2 linked regions of the Azospirillum brasilense genome follow. The protein of the gene in region 1 interacts with the protein of each later gene in a pairwise test. Links are inferred from orthologs where the notes say so. Each region holds a gene or a part of one and is shown on either strand. Other genes may lie near its edges. The genes, in order: H1Q64_RS07790 and mtgA.

Region 1 (4,904 bases):
GGTGGAGCAGGAGGCCATTCAGGTCCTGAAGGCCGAATGGAGTTTCCTCAACGACCCGACCCGTCTCGAGACCCTGTCGCGCGAGCATCTGGCGCTGCAGCCGACCGAGGCGCGCCAGTTCGTGGCGATGAACATCGTCCCGATGCGCCCCTCCCCCACCGTCGCGCCGGAAGAGGCTCCGCTGCCGCCGATGGTCCGCAACCAGACGCCGGGCAAGGCGCCGAACGTGGCAACGGCCTCCACCGGGGACAGCGTCGTGGGCGGCGGCGCCATCGTTCAGGGCGGCATTCAGGGCGGCGTGATCATTCCGGCCTCGGCCTCGCCGATCAAGCCGGCCCCGATCAAGCCCTCGGCCATCGTGCCCGCCTCGGCCAAAGTGCCGCCCCTGCCCTCCGCCGCCAAATCGGCCCCGGCGCCCGTGGTGACGACCAAGCCGACGGAGGTCGCCACCAAGCCGCCGGTCACCTCCCGGACGCTGGCGCCGCCGCCCGTGGCCCGTCCGCAGCCGCAGCAGGCCGGCTTCCAGGCCGCCCCGCCGCCGGCCGCGCCGGCCCAGCATGACAGCATCGGTCTTCTCGTCGCCCGTCTCGGAGCCAACCGATGAACGTTCCGCCGCCCGGCGTCGATCCCGCGCACGGCGCCTACAGCGTTCCGCCCCCGGCCTCCAAGCCGCGGACGTCGCTGTCGGTCGCGCTGGAGCAGAGCCGGAACCGGTTGATGGTGACCGCGGCCATGGTCGCCGTGGTCTTCTCCGCCATCGGCGTGAAGCTGGTGGACGCGACCCTGTTCAACCACGCGGCGGAACCGCGCCCGCGCATGGCCGCGGAGGTCGACGCCCCGCCGGTCAACCGCGCCGACATCGTGGACCGCAACGGCAACCTGCTGGCGACTTCGCTCGCCACGCAGTCGCTCTACGCCGACCCGAAGCTGGTGAGCCGCCCGGACGAAGTGGCGCGCAAGTTGACCACCGCCCTGCCGGAGCTGGACTACAAGGATCTGCTGACCAAGCTCAGCGGCGACAAGCGGTTCGTCTGGATCAAGCGCAACCTGACGCCCAAGCAGCAGGCGGCGGTGTTCCGGCTCGGCCTGCCCGGCGTCTATTTCGAACGGGAGGAGCGCCGCTTCTACCCGGCCTCCAACCTGACCTCGCATCTGGTCGGCTTCACCGGCGTGGACAACAACGGCCTCGCCGGGCTGGAGCAGCAGTTCAACAAGCGGCTGACCACCGACCCGAAGCCGCTGCAACTATCGATCGATCTGCGCCTTCAGCACATTATGAAGAAGGAATTGCAGACAACGATTGAAGAATTCAGCGCCATCGGCGCCGCCGGCATTATTTACGATGTCCGCAACGGCGAAGTCATGTCGATGGTTTCGCTACCCGACTTCGACCCGCACAACCCGACGGGACTTGACCCGGACACGCTGTTCAACCGCGCGACGCTCGGCGTGTACGAAATGGGCTCCACCTTCAAGATCTTCAACACGGCGATGTCTCTGGATTCGGGCAAGATCCGCGTGTCCGACACCTTCGACACCATCAACAACATCAAGGTCGGCCGCTTCACGATCCGCGAATTCCACGCGTTCAAACACAACCTGACCGTGGCGGAGGTATTCCAGGAATCGTCGAACCTCGGATCGGTGCGCATGGCGCTGACGCTCGGCGTGCAACACCAGAAGTCCTTCATGACCAAGCTGGGCATGACCCGCCCGACCTCGTTGGAACTGCCGGAGAACGGCTGGCCGCTGGTGCCGAATCCCTGGCGGGAGGTCAACACCATGACCATCTCCTTCGGCCACGGCATGTCGGTCAGCCCGATGCACACGGTCAACGCCGCGGCCTCGATCATCAACGGCGGCGTGCTGCACCCGCCGACCCTGCTGAAGCGCGACCCTGAGGTCGAGGTGCCGGGCGAGCAGGTCATCAGCCCGAAGACCTCGGCGATGATGCGTCGCCTCTTCCGCTTCGTGGTCACCGACGGCACGGCGAAGTCGGCCAACGCCAAGGGTTACGTCGTTGGCGGCAAGACCGGCACGGCGGACAAGCAGAAGGGCCGGAGCTATGCCCGGAACTCCCGCATGTCGTCGTTCCTCGGCGCCTTCCCGATGCACGACCCCCGCTACATCGTCTATGTCCTGATCGACGAGCCAAAGGGCACCAAGAAGACCTACGGCTTCGCCACCGGCGGCTGGGTCGCCGCTCCCGCGGTCGGCCGGATCGTGAAGCAGATCGGCCCGCTGCTGGGCGTCCAGCCGGTGGACGAGGCTTCCCCAGAGGTCATCAACGCCACCTACATCAACACCGCCGGTCAGACGACCCCTCCCGCACCGCCGCCTCCGCCCGCGCAACCGAAAGGCAGCACCGTTGCTTCTGTCCCACCTGCTGGCAACAAGCCGCGCTGACGCGACGTCCTCCTCCGTCGAGGGGTCCGCCGTCGAAGTGCCAGCCGTCGATGTGACCGGGTTGACCGCGGACAGCCGCGCGGTCAGGCCCGGTTTCGTCTTTGCGGCCCTGCCGGGCGCGAAGGCGGACGGGCGCGCCTTCATCGCCGATGCGCTCGCCAAGGGCGCCGTCGCGGTGGTGGCGCCCATCGGGACCGCCCTGCCCGCCGGCAGCACCGTGACGCTGGTCGCGGACGAGCAGCCGCGCCGCCTCTTCGCGCGCCTCGCCGCCGCCTTCCACGGGCGCCAGCCGGACACCGTGGTCGCCGTGACGGGGACCAACGGCAAGACCTCCACCGTCCAGTTCGCCCGCCAGATGTGGGACCTGATGGGCCTGAAGGCGGCCAGCCTGGGCACGCTGGGGCTGATCGGGCCGGGGCTGGACGATTACGGCGGGATGACCACGCCGGACCCGGTGTCGCTCCACCGCGACCTCGCCGCCGTCAAGGACAAGGGGATCGAACATCTGGCGATGGAGGCGTCCAGCCACGGGCTGGAGCAGTTCCGTCTCGACGGTGTGATCCTCAAGGCCGCGGGCTTCACCAACCTGACCCGCGACCATCTGGACTACCACGGCACAATGGAGGCCTACCTCCAGGCCAAGGCAATGCTGTTCGGACGGGTGTTGCCCGATGGGGGAACCGCCGTCCTGAACGCCGACAGCGGCACCTTCGCCGAACTTGCCGGGATTTGTTCACAGCGCGGTCACCGCGTCTTCGGATACGGTCTGGCCGGTCGCGAGATCCGGGTGAACGGGGTCGAGCCGCTGGCCCACGGCCAGCGCCTGGACCTGACGGTCCTGGGCCGCGACATCACCGTGGACCTGCCGCTGGCGGGCCGCTTCCAGGCGTGGAACGTGCTGTGCGCGCTCGGCCTAGTGATCGGCTCCGGCGCGGACCGTGACGAGGCTATGGCCACCCTGCCCCGCCTGGAAGGCGTGCCGGGGCGTCTGCAGCACGTCGCCACCCACCCCTGCGGGGCGGCGGTCTATGTCGATTTCGCCCACACGCCCGACGCGCTGGAAACGGTGCTGCTGGCGCTGAAGCAGCACGCCCGGAACCGCCTGATCGCGGTGTTCGGGTGCGGCGGCGACCGCGACCGCGGGAAGCGGCCGGTGATGGGGGAGCTGGCCGGCCGTCTGGCCGACCGCGCCATCGTCACCGACGACAACCCGCGCACCGAGGTGCCGGCGGCCATCCGCAAGGAGGTCCTGGCGGGCCACCCGGCCCTGGAGGAGATCGGCGACCGGCGCGAGGCCATCCGCGCCGCCGTCCGCAGCCTTCGGCCCGGTGACGTCCTGGTCATCGCCGGCAAGGGACATGAGCATGGTCAGATCGTCGGGACGGAGCTCCTTCCTTTCGACGACGCGACCGAGGCACGAGCCGCCGTGGCGGAGGTTGGAGCAGCATGAGCGAGGCCAAGACCGTCCTGTGGACCGCCGAGGACGCCGCCGCCGCCACCAGCGGTCAGGCGACGCGCTCCTGGGCGGCGACCGGGGTGAGCATCGACAGCCGCAAGGTGGCGCCGGGCGACCTGTTCGTCGCCATCAAGGGGCCGAACTTCGACGGGCACGACTTCGTGGCGAAGGCGCTGGAGGCCGGCGCCGCCGCGGCGCTGGTCAGCACCGTGCCACCCGGCGTGCCCGGCGACGCCTCCCTTCTGGCGGTGGAGCAGGACACGCTGGCGGCGCTGGGCGATCTCGGCCACGTCGCGCGGCTGCGCACCCAGGCCAAGGTGGTGGGCGTCACCGGCTCGGTCGGCAAGACCAGCACCAAGGAGGCGTTGCGCCATGTCCTGTCGGCGCAGGGCCGCACCTTCGCCACCGAAGGCAGTCTGAACAACCATTGGGGCGTGCCCCTGTCGCTGGCCCGCATGCCGGAGGACAGCGAGTTCGGTGTGTTCGAGCTGGGCATGAACCACGCCGGGGAGCTTGGCCCCCTGTCGCGGCAGGTGATGCCCGACGTCGCGGTCATCACCACGGTCGAGGCCGCGCATCTGGAGTTCTTCGACTCCGTCGAGGCGATCGCCGACGCCAAAGCCGAGATCTTCGAGGGCATGAACCCCAACGGGGTCGCCGTCCTCAACCGCGACAACCCGCATTTCGCGCGGCTGCTCGCCGCCGCGCGCACCCAGGGGCTGAGCCGCATCTGGAGCTTCGGCTCCCACGCCGACGCCGACGCGCGTCTGGTGGAGTGCTCGCTGCACGCCACCTGCAGCGCCGTGACCGCGGTCGTCCGGGGCGAGCGCATCCAGTACAGCCTGGCGCTGCCCGGCCGGCATTGGGTGATGAACAGCCTCGCCGTGCTGCTGGCGGTGAAGGCGCTGGGCGCCGACGTCGCCGCCGCGGGGCGCGCGCTGTCCACCATCGCGCCGGTGAAGGGCCGCGGCACGCGCAAGCGCGTCCAGGCCGCCCGGGGCGCCTTCACCCTGATCGACGAAAGCTACAACGCCAGCCCCGC
Region 2 (16,735 bases), 220 kb from region 1 along the record:
GGCGGGGCGGCCGGCCAGCTTGGCCTGCCAATCCGGATGGCCGCCCGAACGCTCCACCAGATCCTCCAGCCGGTCTTCGGGGATGACCGCGCCGTCGTTGTCCAGCAGGACGCCCGTGGCCTCCGCATCGCCGGTGTCGACGATGGCGCAGGACAGCGGCTCGCTGACCGCCGGCCGCCGTGCGATGGCCGACAGCGCCCAGCCCGCGGGGGGACTGGCGATGATCTCCAGCAGGTCCTCGTCGGTCAGGCTGGTGCAGCAATGCAGGATTGGCTCCGCCACGGAGCGTTCGACGTCGCGGGCCAGCGTGCGCGCCACGGCGGGCGGAGCGCAGGCGACGTCCTTCAAAGCCCCGGCCAGCGCCGTCCGCACATGGGCCGCATGATCGCGGGCCAGCCGCTCCAACGTGCGCAGGGCGGTGGCGGTGGCCTTGTCTTGGCGGTCCGGGGGCAGGTCGGGCAGCAGCCGGCACAGCTTGCGCGCCAAATGCGCGCGAACCCCGGTATCGCCCATCCCGGCCCGCCGCGATTCGACCAGCGCCGTGCCAACGCGGCGGCGCGCCGGTTCCAGCACAGGAGGAGCGGGGGGAGAATCGTCGAACAGATAGCCGAGCAAGTCCGGGTCCACCCCGTCGTCCGCGGAGGGGTGGACCCGCGGCGCCGAGCGGGCCGCGCCGGGACGGTGGTCCCCGTGATCGGAGGGTGGGGCCTGACGTGGCTGCATCCGGATATCCAACGACGGGCCGGTTAACGGGCCGCTAATGGGGCCGAACTTGTCACCGGCGTCCGCTGTGCGCAACTATACCCTGCGCCGCCAATCCTGCCATCGGTTGATGCTGTCAAAGCGTCGAAAAGCGAAGGTTGAAAAGAAAAAGGGCCGCAACCCCGATGGGGCGCGGCCTTGAAGAGTTTAGGGAGGAAACGCACTGCAAAAGCAGTAACGGGGCAGATCATAGGCTTCGACCTTGGCGGATGGTAATACCAAGTTGGTATTGGTGCGGTGCGGTATGCGCATGGCGATGCGGGAATAAAATGTTGTTTGCCCAGCGGGTGGGCAGGATTTCGACCGTTTGCACACATTCGAGCCGAACGGGCGGATGATGGAAACGCAAACGATCGGATTGGGAATATTGTTTGTGACCGGAACTATGGCGGGTGAAGTCTCGTCGAATGCTGAGCGACATCCATCCGGGCATGCCCTTGGGCGCCACCTTCCTTGAAGGCGGTTTGCATGCTGGGCGGATTGTTCGTGAGGCTTGCCGGTCCGCTGGGAAAACCCTCCCCTGCGGCGGGCCGCGGCGCGGGGGAGGGGAAAAGGCCGATGGACGGTGCTCAGGCGGCCAGCTTCTCGCGGATCAGCGCCTTGGTCTCGTCCAGGCCGTAGAGCTGGATGAAGGAGCCCATGCGGGGGCCGGTGGTCTGGCCGAGCAGAACTTCGTAGAGCGCCTGGAACCAGGCGCGCAGCTCGGTGAAGCCGTGCTCCTTGCCGACGGCGAAGACCTCGTTCTGGATGACGTCACCCGCCGCGTCGGCGGGGATGGTGTCCAGACGCTTCAGCAGGTCCTCCAGCGCGGCGCGCTCGGCGTCGGTGGGGGCGCGGAAGCGTTTCGTCGGCTTCACCTGATCCTGGTAGTAGCGAACGGCGTAGCCGACCAGCTTGTCCAGGAAGGGGCTATTCTCCGGCGTCGCCTCGGGCGCGTAGCGGCTGATGAAGCCCCACATCACGTCCTTGGTCTCGGCGTTCGCCGCCCCGGCGAGGTTCAGCAGCAGGTTGAAGGACACGTCCGAGCGCACCGCCGGCGCCGTGCCGTTGTGGATGTGCCAAGCCGGGTTCTCCAGCGCCTTGGCCGGCTCCTCCACCGGCAGCTTGGCGACGAAGGCCAGATACTCGTCCACCGCTCGCGGGATCACGTCGAAGTAGAGGCGCTTGGCCGACTTCGGCTTCTGGAACATGTAGAGGGCGAGGCTCTCCGGCGGGGCGTAGGCCAGCCACTCCTCCATGGTCAGGCCGTTGCCCTTGGACTTGGAGATCTTCTGGCCCTTGTCGTCGAGGAACAGCTCGTAATTGAAGCCCTGCGGCGGGGTGCCGCCGAGGATGTTGACGATCTTCCCGGCCAGCTCGGCCGACGGGATCAGGTCCTTGCCGTACATCTCGTAATCGACGCCCAGCGCGTACCAGCGCATGCCCCAGTCGGGCTTCCACTGGAGCTTCACATGGCCGCCGGTGACGGGGACCTCGACCTTCTTTCCGTCCTCGTCCTGGAAGACGATGGTGCCGGCGTCCACGTCGCGCTCCAGCACCGGGACCTGCAGCACGCGCCCCGTGGAGGGGGAGACGGGCAGGAACGGGCTGTAGGTCTGCTGGCGCTCCTCGCCCAACGTCGGCAGCATGACGGCCATGATCTCGTCATAGCGCCGCAGCACGCCGAGCAGCGCCTCGTCGAAGCGGCCCGACTTGTACCAGTCGGTGGAGGACTGGAACTCGTACTCGAAGCCGAAGCTGTCGAGGAAGGCGCGCAGGCGTGCGTTGTTGTGCGCGCCGAAGCTGTCGTGCGTGCCGAACGGGTCGGGGACCTGGGTCAACGGCTTGCCGAGGCTGGCGGCGACCAGCTCCTTGTTCGGGATGTTGTCCGGGACCTTGCGCAGCCCGTCCATGTCGTCGGAGAAGCAGAAGAGCTTCGTCGGGATGTCGCTCATCCGCTGGAAGGCTTGGCGGACCATGGTGGTGCGCGCCACCTCGCCGAAGGTGCCGATGTGCGGCAGGCCCGACGGACCGTAGCCGGTCTCGAACAGGACGTAGCCTTTGGCCGGCGGCTCTTTCGCGAAGCGCGCGACCAGTTTGCGCGCCTCCTCGAACGGCCACGCCTTCGCCTGCAACGCCAATTCCCGCTCGCCGGTCATGGTAGAGCCCCTTCAAAACTCGACGGATATGTAGAAAGGCAGCGACCCTAGGGCGGACCGCGCCGTCCGTCAACGGGCGCCGCGCTTGTCCGCACCGCGGTTCGGGCGCATTTCTGGATGTGGATCACCCGCCGAGGACCCGCATGAGCTGGCTGTTTCTGTCCGTCGCCATCGCCTTCGAGATCGTGGGCACCGTCGCCATGAAGATGTCCGACGGCATGACCCGCCTGTGGCCCAGCCTGGCGGTGGTGGCCTGTTATCTGGTGGCCTTCGCGATGCTGGCCCAGGCGCTGCGCGAGATCGAGGTCGGCGTGGCCTACGCCATCTGGTCGGCGGTCGGCACCGCGGCTATCGCGGCGATCGGGGTGTGGGTGTTCGGCGAGTCGCTCAGTTTCCTGAAGCTGGCCGGGATTCTGCTGATCGTCGCGGGGGTGGTCAGCCTCCGCATGTCGGGGGGCGGGGCGTAGGCCCTCATGCCCGGATGTCGAGCGACGGACCAGGGCCGGCCGCCACCACCGGCACGCCGTCGCGGAACAGAGGCATGTCCTTCAGATCCTTGACATAGCCGCCGGTGGCGACGGCCTCGGGCGACTTGTCCTTGAGACGATCCATCGCGCCCTTGATCATGGCGACCAGCGGGCTCTCGCTGTCGAGATCGTCCGGTTCCCGGTCGCTGCTCCGCATCGTCTGCTCATAGCCGAACTGGTTGGCGGCGCGTTGGACCGCCCAGTTGGCCGATGCCTTCTCTTCGTCGCTGACGCCCTCCAGGAAGGCGACGCCGGCCCGGAAGCGGGCGGCGTGATCGTTGCCCGTCGGGTCCGCGGCCATCATGGCCTGCCCCTGCTGCTGCGACATGATCGATTGGGCGGTGTCCTGCTCGTCCTTGGAAAAGCTGCCGTCGCTGTTGCTGGCGATGGCGAAGAGGGAGCGGCGGTCGAGCCCGCCATAGACGGTGTCCCAGCTTTCCTGGGTGGCGTGCATGTAGTCCATCGGCTTGCCGTTCGCGGCCAGCTCCGCGTACTTGGCGTCGATGGCCGCCCGCGCGTCCTTGGCGACGGTCGCGAAATCCTTCTTGCCCGCGGTCTGGGGTGCCGTCTGGGTCACCAGGGATGCCTGGGCCGTCTCCGACAGCGTGACGACGGCCGCCGCATCGCGCGCGCTTGCGGAGCCGCCGGCCGTATCTTTAGTTCCCGCCGCCTTGGAAGCGGACGGTGTCGTCGCGAACAAGGTGGTCGGCTGCCGAGCCGCACCCACCGATGGCTCCATGACGTTCATCAGGCGGCCCTCCCGTTGCCGAGGCTTGCCAATGACGGAGCGTGTCGGCGCGCCGGACCACTCCGAGCCCATGCAGGGCAATCGGGGCAACTTACCACCGGCTGTATTGATGGTCGATTAACAAGTTTTCAGGTTGAGTGGGGCTTGTCGGGACTTAACGCGCGCAATCGGCCAGCCCGTCCCGCTCCACCACCGCCATGCGCCGTTCGATGACCGCCGCCCGCCGCGCCACGTAGGCGCCGGGCGGGTTCGGGGACCAGTTGCGCGGATTGGGCAGGACGACGGCCAGCAGCGCGGCCTCGCGGCGGGTCAGGGCCGACGCCGGCTTCTTGAAATGGTGGCGGGCGGCGGCTTCGGCGCCGTAGACGCCGTCGTCCCACTCCACGCTGTTCAGATAGACCTCCAGGATGCGGCTCTTCGGCCACAGCGTCTCGATCAGCAGGGTGAACCACGCCTCCACCCCCTTGCGGGTCCAGCTGCGGTCCGGCCAGAGGAAGGCGTTCTTGGCGGTCTGCTGGCTGATCGTGCTGCCGCCGCGCAGGCGCCGGCCCTCCTCGTTGTCCTCGAAGGCGCCCTCGATGGCCGCCCAGTCGAAGCCGCCATGGCCGCAGAACAGCGTGTCCTCCGACGCGATGACGGCGCGGGCGAGGTGGGGAGAAATTTGCGACATGGGCACCCAGTCGTGCTCCAGCCCGGACCCTCCGGCGGCGCGGATCAGCATCAGCGGCGTGGCCGGCACCGGCACCACGCGGTAGAGCGCCACCCAGCCGATGCTGAAGGCCACCAGCGCGACGGCCAGGGCCATCAGGAGTCTCAGCAGACGCCGGACCGGAAACCGCATGCGCTCGACCTCTCCTCTGTGACGCTCAAGGACGGGGGAGCACTTTCGAGGGGGCGGGCCGATCGGTCAACACGGGTTTGCTCGCATTGCGGCGACGGGGACCACTATACTGCGCGCCATGGATCTGACCTCGGCGCCCTCCCTCCCGTCCTTCAGCCTCGATGACGCGCCGGCACTGGTCGCCGGCGCGCGGCGCGTGGTTCTGCTGACCGGCGACGGCGAGGTCGAGGAACTGCCGCCCGCCGCTGCGGCGAAGCGGGCGCGCCGCCAGCCGCCGCTGGTCTGCCACGCGCGGGCGATGGCGCGGCGGCTGGGGACCGAGCCCTTCGCCGCCTTCGACCTGCTGGAGCTGTTCGCCTTCGTCCTGCCCGCCCGCTTCTGCGTGCCGACCCCGCGCGGTCTGGCCGAGGCGCTGGACCTGCCGATCCCCGACGGGCTGGAGGACGACGCGCTGGCCCTTCACCGGGCGGTGCGCAAGCTGCTTGGCCTGCTGGGATCGCCGGGGCGCGAGGAAGCCTCCGACCCCGTGGCCTTCGCCTGGGAGATGGGACGCGCCGGCTGGCTGTGGGCGCCCGCCGTTCTGGCCGCCCTGGGCAAGCCGGACGGGCCGGAGAAGGGGGCCGGCCGCGCCGGCCTGCGCGTCTGGACCCGCATCAAGGAATGGCAGGACGGCCCGCCCGAGCCGCCGCCCGCCCATCATCCGGTGGAGCCGGACGAGGCGCGGCGCCGGCTGTCGGTGATGCTGTCGGCCAGCGTGCCCGGCAAGGTGGCCGAGCCGCGTCCGCAGCAGGCCGACTACGCCAGCGCGGTGTCCGCCGCCTTCGCCCCGCGCCCCGCGCCCGACACGCCGAACGTCGTGCTGGCGGAGGCCGGAACGGGCGTCGGCAAGACGCTCGGCTATCTGGCGCCGGCCACAGTGTGGGCGGAGAAGAACGGCGGCACGGTGTGGATCTCGACCTACACCCGCAACCTCCAGCACCAGATCGACGCGGAGCTGGACCGCCTCTACCCCGAGCCGGCGACCAAGGCGCGCAAGGTCGTGCTGCGCAAAGGCCGGGAAAACTACCTGTGCCTGCTGAACCTGGAGGAGGCCGTCCGCGGCATGCCGATGCAGCCCCACCACGCCATTGGGGTGGGGCTGATGGCGCGCTGGGCGGCGGCGACGCGCGACGGCGACCTGACCGGCGGCGATTTTCCCGGCTGGCTGGTCGACATCGCCGGGCGCGGGCGAACGCTGGGCCTCGCCGACCGGCGGGGCGAGTGCATCTATTCCGCCTGCGACCATTACGCCCGCTGCTACATCGAGAAGAGCGTGCGCCGCGCCCGCAAGGCTGACGTGGTGATCGCCAACCACGCGCTGGTCATGGTGCAGGCGGCGCTCGGCGGCGGCGAGGAGCCGACGCTGCCCACCCGCTACGTCTTCGACGAGGGGCACCATGTCTTCGACGCGGCGGACAGCGCCTTCGCCGGGCATCTGACCGGGCGCGAGACCCAGGAGCTGCGGCGCTGGCTGCTGGGGGCCGAGGAGACGGGGCGCAGCCGCGCCCGCGGGCTGAAGCGCCGCATCGAGGATCTGGTCGCCAGCGACGAACAGGCGCAGGAGCTCATGGACGCGGTGATGCTGGGCGCCCGCGTCCTGCCGGCGGAGGGTTGGGCGGCGCGGCTGTCCGCCGACAACCCGCAGGGGCCGACCGAAGCCTTTCTGCTCGCCGCGCGGCGTCAGGTCTATTCCCGCACGGCGGGGCAAGGCGGTCCCTACAGCCTGGAGGCCGACAAGGCCTATCCGGTGGACGGGCTGCTCGACGCCGCGGAGGCGCTGGAGGCGGCGCTGGTCCGGCTGGCGGAACCGCTGGCCGGGCTGGCCAAGCGGCTGGCGGCAAGGCTGGAGGACGAGACGGCGGAACTGGACAGCGACCAGCGGCGGCGCATCGACGCCATGGCGCGCAGCCTGACCCGGCGCGGCGTGCTGACGGTCGAGGCGTGGCGGGCCATGCTGAAGACCCTGCCGGTGGAAACCCCGGCGCAGTTCGTGGACTGGTTCGCGGTGGAGCGGATCGACGGGCGCGACGTGGATGTCGGGCTCTACCGCCACTGGATCGACCCGACCGTTCCCTTCGCCGAGGCGCTGGCCGGGCCGGCGCATGGGATGGTGGTGACCTCCGCCACGCTGACCGACGGCACCGGCGACACCGCCATGGACTGGCAGGCCGCGGAGGACCGCTGCGGCGCCAGCCATCTGCCGAAGCCGGCGCTGCGCGCCCAGGTGCCCTCACCCTTCGACTATCCCAACCGCACGCGGGTGATGGTGGTCACCGACGTGCGCAAGGACGATCTGGGACAGGTGGCGTCGGCCTACCGCACGCTGTTCCAGGCGGCGGGGGGCGGGGGTTTGGGGCTGTTCACCGCGATCAGCCGGCTGCGCGCCGTCTACGACCGCATCGTCGAGCCGCTGGACGCCACCGGCGTCCCGCTCTACGCCCAGCATGTCGACCCGCTGGACGTGGCGACCCTGATCGACATCTTCCGGGGGGAGGAGCACGCCTGCCTGCTCGGCACCGACGCGGTGCGCGACGGGGTGGACGTGCCGGGCCGCTCGCTGCGGCTGATCGTCTTCGACCGGGTGCCCTGGCCGCGCCCCGACATCCTGCACCGCGCCCGGCGCGACGCCTTCGGGCGGCGGCGCTACGAGGACATGATCGCGCGGTTGCGGCTGAAGCAGGCCTTCGGCCGGCTGGTGCGGCGGGCCGACGACACCGGGGTGTTCGTTCTGCTCGACCCGATGATGCCGAGCCGCCTGTTCGGCGCCTTCCCCGAGGGTGTGGAGGTCCGCCGCGTCGGCATCAAGGAGGCGGTGGAGGCGACGGCGGAATTCCTGCGGGGCTGGTGAGACCCCGCAGGAACCGGACAGCGCCTCAGGCGGCGCGGATCGCCGCCAGGAAGCTCTCCACGTCGCGACGCAGGTTCTCCGCCTGCGAGGCCAACCCGCCGGCCGCACCCAGCACCTGATGGGCGGCGGCCCCGGTGGTGCCGGCGGCCTCGGTCACCTGGGCGATGTTGCTGGACACCTCGCGCGTGCCGATCGCCGCCTGCTGGACGTTGCGGGAGATCTCGTTGGTCGCCGCGGCCTGCTCCTCGATCGCGGCGGCGATGGAGGTGGAGATCTCGTTGATCGCCGCGATGGTGCGGCCGATCCCCTCGATGGCGCCGACCGAGCCGGCGGTGGCCTCCTGGATCGCCTGGATCTGCGAGGCGATCTCGTCCGTCGCGCGGGCGGTCTGGTTGGCGAGCTGCTTCACCTCCGACGCCACGACGGCGAAGCCCTTGCCGGCCTCGCCCGCGCGGGCCGCCTCGATGGTGGCGTTGAGCGCCAGCAGGTTGGTCTGGCCGGCGATGTTGGTGATGAGCTGCACCACGGCGCCGATGCGGTGCGCGGCGTCGGCCAGCCCGCGCACGGAGTCGGTGGTGCGCCCGGCCTCCTGCACCGCCTGTCCGGCGATGCCGGTGGAGCGGGTGACCTGCGAGCCGATCTCCCCGATGGAGCTGGACATCTCCTCCGCGGCGCTGGCGACCGTCTGCACGTTGGCGCTGGTCTGCTCCGCGGCGGCGGCGGCGTTGGCCGCCTGGTCGTTGGTCTGGCGGGCGGTGGCCGCCATGCTCTGGGCGGTGGTGTCCAGCTCGGTCGCGGCGGCGGCGACGTTGCGCAGCGCGTCGGCGACCTGCTCCTCGAAGGAGGCGATCAGCCGTTCGACCGCCTCGGTCCGGCGCAGCTTGGCGGCCTGGTCGGCGGCTTGGTCGGCGGCCAGCCGCTCGGCCTCGATCATCCCGTCCTTGAAGACCTGGACCGCGGTGGCCATGGCGCCGATCTCGTCGCCCCGGTTGGCGAAGAGAATCGCCGTCGTCTTGTCGCCACCGGCCAGCCGGCGCATCGCTTCGGTCATCGCGCCGATCGGCGAGGAGACCCCGCGGATCATCATCAGCGCACCGCCCAGGCAGACGGCGATGCCGATGAGCAGCGCGACGATGAGCATCGTGCTGGACTGGGCGTAGACGGCGTCTGCGTCGTCGCTCGCCTTGGCGGCCCCGCGGTTGTTGTGGTCGATCATGGCGTCGAGAGTCCGCCCGACCTCCTGGAAGCCCTTGTCGGCCGCGTCGCGGAACAGGGCGTTGGCGGCGGAATTCTCGTTGCGCCGCGACAGGGCGGTGATCTGACGCTGCAACGTCAAATACTGCGCCCACTGCTGCTCGAACTGGGCGAACAACCCGCGCCCTTCGGCGGTGCGTAGCGTTGCCTCGTAGGTCCGGCGGGCGTTGGCGATGCTGGCTTCCATCTCGTCCATCCTCTTCTCCGCCGCGGCCATTTCCGGCTCGCTGGTGCTGAGGATGTGGGCGCTTTGCAGGATGCGGAAGTTCGACACCGCGTCGTTCACGGTGTTGACCTGCACGACCCGCGGCATCCAAAAGGTGGCGATCTCCGTCGAGCTGTCGTTAACCACCGACAGGCGGTTGATTCCGAGGGTTCCAATTCCAGCGAGAAGCAGGGATAGAAATGCAAAAACGGCGAAGGTTTTTGTTCTGACGCTGATGTCATTCATGGTTTGTTTTTCTCTTTTCTGTCGTGAAGGTGATCGGTTTCCTCGCGCTTTCACCAAAGGAGGATTTTGTATTTTTGTTTTTCTTCGTTGAAAACGATCAATTTCGCAATGAACCGGTTGCGGCAAAATTGTTCATTGTGTGACAGTGGAGGGATGCCTCACATGCTTCCGCACGCCCGGCCGCATGGGCGCGCGGATGGGCAATGCAAAAGCTTACATGTTCTGCGATAAGTTGAAGGATTGGTCGGTGGCCAAGGGGCGGCCATGCGGAGAGATTCGTGGGACGCTTCCGAAGACGTTGGTCCGGAAGAAACTGGCGTCCCACAGTCATCATGGCCGCCTTGTTCCCGCGAGCGGTGAAGGAGACTTCGCTACTCTACCGGTGCAGAACCTGGACGCCCTTCGGGGCACACGGTTTCTAGTGTCGCGTGCGGGCCTTGGCCGGCGGCCCCGCGGAGCCTGGACCGAAGGCGGAATAAATGGAGCGCACACCGAGAATGGCCATGTCGTATCCATGCGTAAAAGTGCTGCGCACCGCGTATCCCAGCGTTTTCTACACGACAATACGTATCGTCGCAACATGAGAAAACGTGCAACCGACGATTGGCCTCGTCGCGAGCGGGGCGCCGTGGGAAGCAAATTCACCGTGGAAATGGAGGATTCCTCTCCAGGCCTGGGAGAAACCGGCATGGTGCAGCTTGGGGATCGACTCAAGACCGTGCGCGAATTTCTCGGTGAGACACAGAAAACAATGTCTCGCCGGTTCCGTCTCGGGGAGAACACGTGGCAGTCTTACGAGTTGAACGGCAAGCTGCCGAAGGGAGAGACCCTGTCGGAATTGGCCGCCCTCGGCATCGACATGAACTGGCTGCTGACCGGCCGGGGCAGCATGCGGACGGTGGCCGGCCGCCTGGAGTCCGGCGACGGCGCCCTTCCGCTTCCGCCGCGGGAGGCTGCCCTTCCGCGGCCGGTGCTTGACCTCGCGCTGTTGAGCGAGGCGATCGCCCTTGTGGAGCAGGGACTGGCCGACCGGGGTCGGCGCCTGTCGCCCCGCGCCAAGGGCAATCTGGTGGCGGCCCTGTATGGTCTGGCGGCGGTGGGGGAGGACGGCGGAGGGAGCGGCTCCCGTCCGCCGTGCGTCAGCCCGTCCGCCGCGGCGCATCTGCTCTGGCTCGCCTTGCAGATGGACGACGCTGTGCCGCCGGTGGGGGAGGGTGACGGGGCGGTTCGGTCGCCCTGACGGCCGCCTAACCGGCCGTGCCGATGCGGGAAAGCTCGAAGGGCGTCGTCTGGTAGATTTGGTTGATCCAGTTGGCGAACAGCAGATGGGCGTGGCTCCGCCACCGGTTTTCGGGCGGGCGGCTCGGGTCGTCGTCGGGGAAATAGCCCTGGGGAACAGGCGTCGCCGCGTCCTTGGCGACGTCCCGGACATACTCGTTGCGCAGCGTGTCCGTGTCGTACTCGATGTGGTTGAACATGTGCAGCGAGCGGTGGGCGGCGTCCTCCAGCAGGCAAGGGCCGGTCTCCGGGGCGTCGAGAAGCACGCGCAGGCCGCTTTCCGCCGGGAGGTCCTCCTCGCGCACCTCGGTCCAGCGCGAGACTGGGATGGGCACGCCGTCGGACAGGCCGCACAGATAGGGCGAGGCGGGGGCGCGGTTGCGGTGCCGGTAGACGCCGGATGCCTTGCGCGGCAGAAGATGCTTCGGCACGCCGTGGAAATGATGGACGGCAGCCTGCGCCGCCCAGCAGATGTTCAAACAGGCATGGACGTGGCTCTGCGTCCAGTCGAAGACCGAACACAACTCGTCCCAATAGGAGACCTCCTCGAAGGGCATCGTCTCGACCGGGGCGCCGGTGATGATGAAGCCGTCGAACGTCTCGCGGCGCGCGTCCTCCCACGACCGGTAGAAGGCGCTCATGTGGTCCGCCGCGGTGTTGCGCGGCACATGGTTGGTGATCCGGATCAGCGACAGCTCGACCTGAAGCGGCGTGTTGCCCAGCAGGCGGGCGATCTGCGTCTCGGTCCGGATCTTGTCGGGCATCAGGTTGAGCAGGCCGAAGCGCAGGGGCCGGATGTCCTGCCGGATGGCGTCAGCCTCCTGCATGACCATGACGCCCTCGGTCTGGAGGGCGGTGAAGGCGGGAAGATCGTTGGGGATCCTGATGGGCATGACTCGTCCGGCTCCGCTGTCGGTGCATCGGTCGGAACAGACGTCATGGCGAACCCCGTTTGATTGCCGGTCCGGCCACATCCCCCTTCGGGACGCCACCTTGCTCGGGTAAGCAGGTTGGCGTTGAGCGTCCGCTCAACTCTTGATGCGCGGTGCACATTATACGGGCAGCGGCGGCTTGGCAACAGCGGCGGGACCATAGTAGTGGGCCGCGATTCCGTCAGGCGGGAAGGGCGGGGTAGAACCAAGTGTTGAGCAGGAGCAGGAGCGCCCAGAAGCCGATCTCCAGCGTCTCGGTGATCGGCTGGATGCGCCGGATGGCGCCGTAGACATGGACCGCCAGCATCAGCCCGAACACGCCGAACAGGATGTCGAAGGCATAGGCGGTCGCCTCCACCGTCGTCGCACCGCGCAACATCAGGAACTCGACGATCAGGATGAACGCCCCGAGGCAGCGGCCGAAATAGACGGCGAGGTCGGTGTCCTGCGGGATGCGCCACAGCATCAGTCGAGCCCAGGCGAGCGGTGCGATGAAAATCGGCAGGGCAAAGAAAAGCGTCGTGCTTATCATCAGGACAAGCAAATAGGTCTGCGCGTGCTGCGCATAGATGCCCAGCATGGCGGCTCCTCCATTTTGTATTGTTGATGAAACAATGACCAGTGAGGGTCATGGAGTGCCGTGACAGCCGCCGGTTGTCAAACCGATTGCCGCGCGCTTCTTCGAAAGTATGAGGAGACGCGGGACGCCGGAGCCCATGCCGTGGCGGGGCCGCCGGTAGGCGGTCCCGCGGCCGCCCACCGGTTCCGGTTGCAGAATGCTCAGGCCGCCTTGATGGCGACGAGGAAGTTCTCGACCTCGCTCTTCAGGCGCATCGCCCCCTGGTTCAGGTCGCCGGAGGCCGACATCACCTGGGTCGCTGCGCTGCCGGTCTCGGTCGCGGCCTGCGACACGCGGCCGATGTTGCTGGTCACTTCCTGGGTGCTCTGCGCCGCCTGCTGGACGTTGCGGCTGATCTCCTGGGTCGCGGCGCCCTGCTCCTCGATGGCGGCAGCGATGGAGGAGGAGATGTCGTTGATCGAGGAGATGGTCGCCCCGATCCCGCGGATGGCGCCGACCGCCCCGCCGGTGGCCGCCTGGATGGCGCCGATCTGCTGGGCGATCTCCTCCGTCGCCTTGGAGGTCTGGTTGGCGAGGCTCTTGACCTCGCTCGCCACGACGGCGAAGCCCTTGCCGGCCTCGCCCGCCCGTGCCGCCTCGATGGTGGCGTTCAGAGCCAGCAGGTTGGTCTGGGCGGCGATGTTCTGGATCAGGTCCACCACGTCGCCGATGCGCTGGGCCGCTTCCGAGAGCCCCTGCACGGTGGCGTTGGTGCGGTCCGCCTCGTCCACCGCCTTGCCGGCGATGCCGGCCGACTGCGACACCTGCTGGGAAATCTCGGTGATGGAGGCGGCCATCTCCTCCGACGCGGCGGCGACGGTCTGCACGTTGGCGGAGGTCAGCTCCGCCGCCGCCGCCGCGCTGCCCGCCTCGGCCCGCGTGTGTTCGGCGATGTCGGTCATGCTGCGGGCGGTGGTGTCGAGCTGCGACGCCGCGGCGCCCACGGTCTGCAGGACGCTGTGCACCGCGCCGTCGAAGTTGCGGATCAGCGAATCGATCCGCTCGGTGCGGCGGCGCTTGTTCTCCTCCTCGGCGGCCTGGGCGGCGGTCAGGCGCTCCGCCTCGATCAGGCCGTCCTTGAAGACCTGCACCGCGCGGGCCATGGCGCCGATCTCGTCCTGGCGGGCGCCGCCCTCCACCGCGACTCCGAGGTCGCGCCTGGCCAGACGGTCCATGATGGACGTCAGGGCGACGATGGGCCGGGCGACCGACTTCGTCATGGCGATGCCGGCGAACAGGCAGAGGACCGCCACGAACGCGATGGCGCCCAGAATCCAGTTCCGCGCTCCGACATAGGTGGCCCGCCCCGAGTCCGCCGCCTTCGTGGCGTTCTGGACGTTGGAGGTGGTCAGGTCATTGACGAGCGCGGAGCATTCATCGAACGCCTTGCGCGATTCGTCCCGGTAGATGCCTGTGGCCTTCTCGTTCTCGTTGGCTCGTGAGGGGGGAAGCAATTTGCCCTGGCTGATTTTCAGATAGCCATCCCAAGCCGCCTCCCAGCGCCTGAAGGTCTGGGTTTCCCAACCGGGGGCCAGCAGCGGCTCATACTTCCGCCGGGCCTCCGCCAGGCGGTTCAGAACCGTGGTCATCTCCTTTTCGACCTCGGCCATTTCCGCCGGGTAGAGCGCCAGGATGTGGGACGCCTCCAGGATGCGGTAATCGTTGGCCGCACCGTCGATCTCTCCGATGGCGGTGACGCTGGGCAGCCAGTTGGAGCGGATTTCCTCCGCGGCGTGGTTGACGGTGCTCAGCCGGTCGACGGCGAACAGTCCCAGGGCGACTGACATCAGCAGGACACAGACGGTGGCGGCGACCACCTTGGTCCGGATGGTCATGGAACTCAGCATGGACATGGCGCGTATCTCTTTCCCCCGAAACGATGCGGCGGCGGTCGATTGTTATGAGTCTGAACGAAAGGATTCGGCAGACCAGCGCCCTCGCGTTGGGCGCTGGATTTGCCGTGATCAAATGATTGAACAGCAAATCTTAAGAAAGACGCAAGAATGACGCAGGGAGGCTGCCTCCCGCTTTTCAAATCGTTTCTTTCTTTTAAGAAAAATGAATGTCTGAAGAGGCGAGCGCGACCAGACGACCGCAAGCCAAGGTTCAGAGCGGCGGCGCGTAGGTGGCCAGCAGGAAGGACAGGGTGACCACGCTGGCGATGGTGGACATCAGGATCGCGGCGGAGGTGCGCTCCACATAGATGCGGTACTGGCTGGCCACCACGAAGGTCAGGGCGCCGGTGGGCAGCCCGGCGAGGATGATGGCCGATCCGGCCCAGAAGGGGTCCAGCGGGAACAGCGTCTGGATGAGGAACCACGCCAGCGCCGGCTGCACCACCAGTTTCAGGGCGCTGATCCAGCCGACCTCCAGCAGGTTGGCCTTCAGGCTCTGGGTCGCCAGGAACAGGCCTATGGCGAACAGGGCGCAGGGACCGGCGGAGGCGCCCATCAGGTCGCAGTAGATGGCGATCGGGCGCGGCACCGGCACGCCGGACAGGAAGACCGACCAGGCGAGCCCCAGGGCCGTGGAGATGATCAGCGGGTTCTTGAGCAGCGCCCGGCCGACGTCGCGCAGTGCCTTGCCGATGCCGCCGCCCTGACTGTTGGCGAACTCCAGCCAGATCACCGCGATGCCGACCATGATCGCGCTCATGATGACGGTGGCGAGGATGGCCGGGGCCAGACGGTCCGGGCCGAAGGCCGCCAGGAACAGCGGGATGCCCATGTAGCCGGTGTTGGAGAAGCAGGCGTTCAGCCCCTGCATGCACTGGATCTGCGTGCGCTCCCGGTGGATCAGCCAGCCCAGCAGGGCGCCCAGCGCGTAGACCGCCAGCATCGAGCCGAGAAAGGCGCCGATGAAGGGGCCGTTGAAGATCTCCGACAGCGAGCGCTTCGCGGTGCCGAGGAACAGCACCGGCGGCAGGGCCATCCAGTAGACGAACTTGTTCAGCGCCTCCGACGAGGCGGGACCGAGCAGCTTCGCCTTACCGGAAAGGACGCCCGCCAGGATGATGGCGAAGACCGGGAGCGCCACGTTGAAGACCACCGACATGGGACCCGACCTTAAGGGGCAACCCGTCCCCTGTCGAGGGACCCACCCGTCCGTCGCGGGCATAGCTCCCTTGACGGCGCTCCCTCCCTTGACGGCGCGCGGGGGGCGGGCAAGATTGGGCGGGGCCCTTTTTCCGCAGGAGTTTCGATGATCAACCATCACAGCGCGCTCATCTACGTCATGGTGCTGGTGTCGGCGTGCGACGGCGACATGACGGACGCGGAGCTTGAGGCCATCGGCGAAAACGTCCGCTACCTGCCGATCTTCAAGGATTTCGATATCGACCGGCTGACCGATGTGACCCGCGAATGCTCCGGCCTGCTGGCCGACGCCGACGGGCTGGAGACGACGCTCCAGATCGTCAAGGAGGCCATTCCGTCCAAGCTGTCCGAGACCGCCTATGCGCTCGCCTGCGACATCGCCGCGGCGGATCCGTCGGCCTCGCAGGAGGAACTGCGGATGCTGGAGCTGATCCGGCACAAGCTGGGCGTGGACCGGCTGTGCGCCGCCGCCATCGAACGCGGCGCGCGGGCGCGCCACACCCGCCTGTGACGGCCGGGGACATGGCGGCCAGGGACATGGCAGACCTCAAGGACCGTACGGTCGGCTTCATCGGGCTGGGCCTGATGGGCCGGCCGATGGCCCGCAATCTGGCGAAGGCCGGTGCGGCCCTGGTGATCAGCAGCCGCAGCCCCGGCCCGGTCGAGGAACTGGCCGGCGAGGGCATGAGCCCCGCCGCCGGACCCGCCGAGGTCGCCGCCCGCGCCGACGCCATCGTGCTGATGCTGTCGGACACCGTGGCGGTGGAGGCGGTGGCAGCATCCCTGATCGACGCGCTGCGGCCCGGCCATCTCGTCATTGACATGGGCACCACGGCGGTCGGGGCGACCCGCAAGCTGGCCGAGGCCGTCCGCGCCAGGGGCGCCGACTGGGTGGACGCCCCGGTGTCCGGCGGCACGGTGGCGGCGGAGGCCGGCACCCTGACCATCATGGCCGGCGGCACGGAGGAGGCCTTCGCCCGCGCCTTGCCGCTGTTCCAGGCGATGGGCCAGCGCATCACCCATGTCGGTGACAGCGGGGCCGGGCAGGTCGCCAAGATGGCCAATCAGGTGATCGTGGCGCTGAGCATCGGCGCGGTGGCCGAGGCGCTGGCGCTGGCCAAGGCGGCGGGGGTGGAGCCGGGCAAGGTCCGCGACGCCATCCGCGGCGGCTTCGCCGAGTCGCGCATCCTGGAGCTGCACGGC

What was found.
Region 2: the proteins of H1Q64_RS07790 (region 1) and mtgA interact in binary tests that used the Escherichia coli proteins (3 or more experiments, as listed by UniProt). The link is inferred for Azospirillum brasilense from one-to-one orthologs.

Annotation. Positions count from the first base shown.
Region 1 is NZ_CP059449.1:1,644,291-1,649,194, reverse strand. What follows is about bases 4-3,003. They hold H1Q64_RS07790 (peptidoglycan D,D-transpeptidase FtsI family protein), read left to right. Parts: upstream 4-600; coding sequence 601-2,406; downstream 2,407-3,003. Other genes in these bases: H1Q64_RS07785 (UDP-N-acetylmuramoyl-L-alanyl-D-glutamate--2,6-diaminopimelate ligase), read left to right, coding at 2,444-3,003; ftsL (cell division protein FtsL), read left to right, coding at 4-604. Outside these bases: more of ftsL, read left to right, coding at 1-3; more of H1Q64_RS07785, read left to right, coding at 3,004-3,856; H1Q64_RS07780 (UDP-N-acetylmuramoylalanyl-D-glutamyl-2,6-diaminopimelate--D-alanyl-D-alanine ligase), read left to right, coding at 3,853-4,904. UniProt on the Escherichia coli protein: Essential cell division protein that catalyzes cross-linking of the peptidoglycan cell wall at the division septum. Required for localization of FtsN.
Region 2 is NZ_CP059449.1:1,421,916-1,438,650, forward strand. The notes cover bases 3,174-5,912. They hold mtgA (monofunctional biosynthetic peptidoglycan transglycosylase), read right to left. Parts: upstream 5,017-5,912; coding sequence 4,330-5,016; downstream 3,174-4,329. Other genes in these bases: H1Q64_RS06770 (DMT family transporter), read left to right, coding at 3,174-3,367; H1Q64_RS06775 (hypothetical protein), read right to left, coding at 3,372-4,175; H1Q64_RS06785 (ATP-dependent DNA helicase), read left to right, coding at 5,135-5,912. In the rest of the region: H1Q64_RS06760 (DUF2336 domain-containing protein), read right to left, coding at 1-723; H1Q64_RS06765 (lysine--tRNA ligase), read right to left, coding at 1,332-2,900; more of H1Q64_RS06770, read left to right, coding at 3,044-3,173; more of H1Q64_RS06785, read left to right, coding at 5,913-7,903; H1Q64_RS06790 (methyl-accepting chemotaxis protein), read right to left, coding at 7,929-9,608; H1Q64_RS06795 (hypothetical protein), read left to right, coding at 10,360-10,848; H1Q64_RS06800 (homoserine O-succinyltransferase), read right to left, coding at 10,856-11,779; H1Q64_RS06805 (hypothetical protein), read right to left, coding at 12,000-12,398; H1Q64_RS06810 (HAMP domain-containing methyl-accepting chemotaxis protein), read right to left, coding at 12,599-14,290; H1Q64_RS06815 (AEC family transporter), read right to left, coding at 14,544-15,491; H1Q64_RS06820 (tellurite resistance TerB family protein), read left to right, coding at 15,639-16,043; H1Q64_RS06825 (NAD(P)-dependent oxidoreductase), read left to right, coding at 16,070-16,735. UniProt on the Escherichia coli protein: Peptidoglycan polymerase that catalyzes glycan chain elongation from lipid-linked precursors. May play a role in peptidoglycan assembly during cell division in collaboration with other cell division proteins.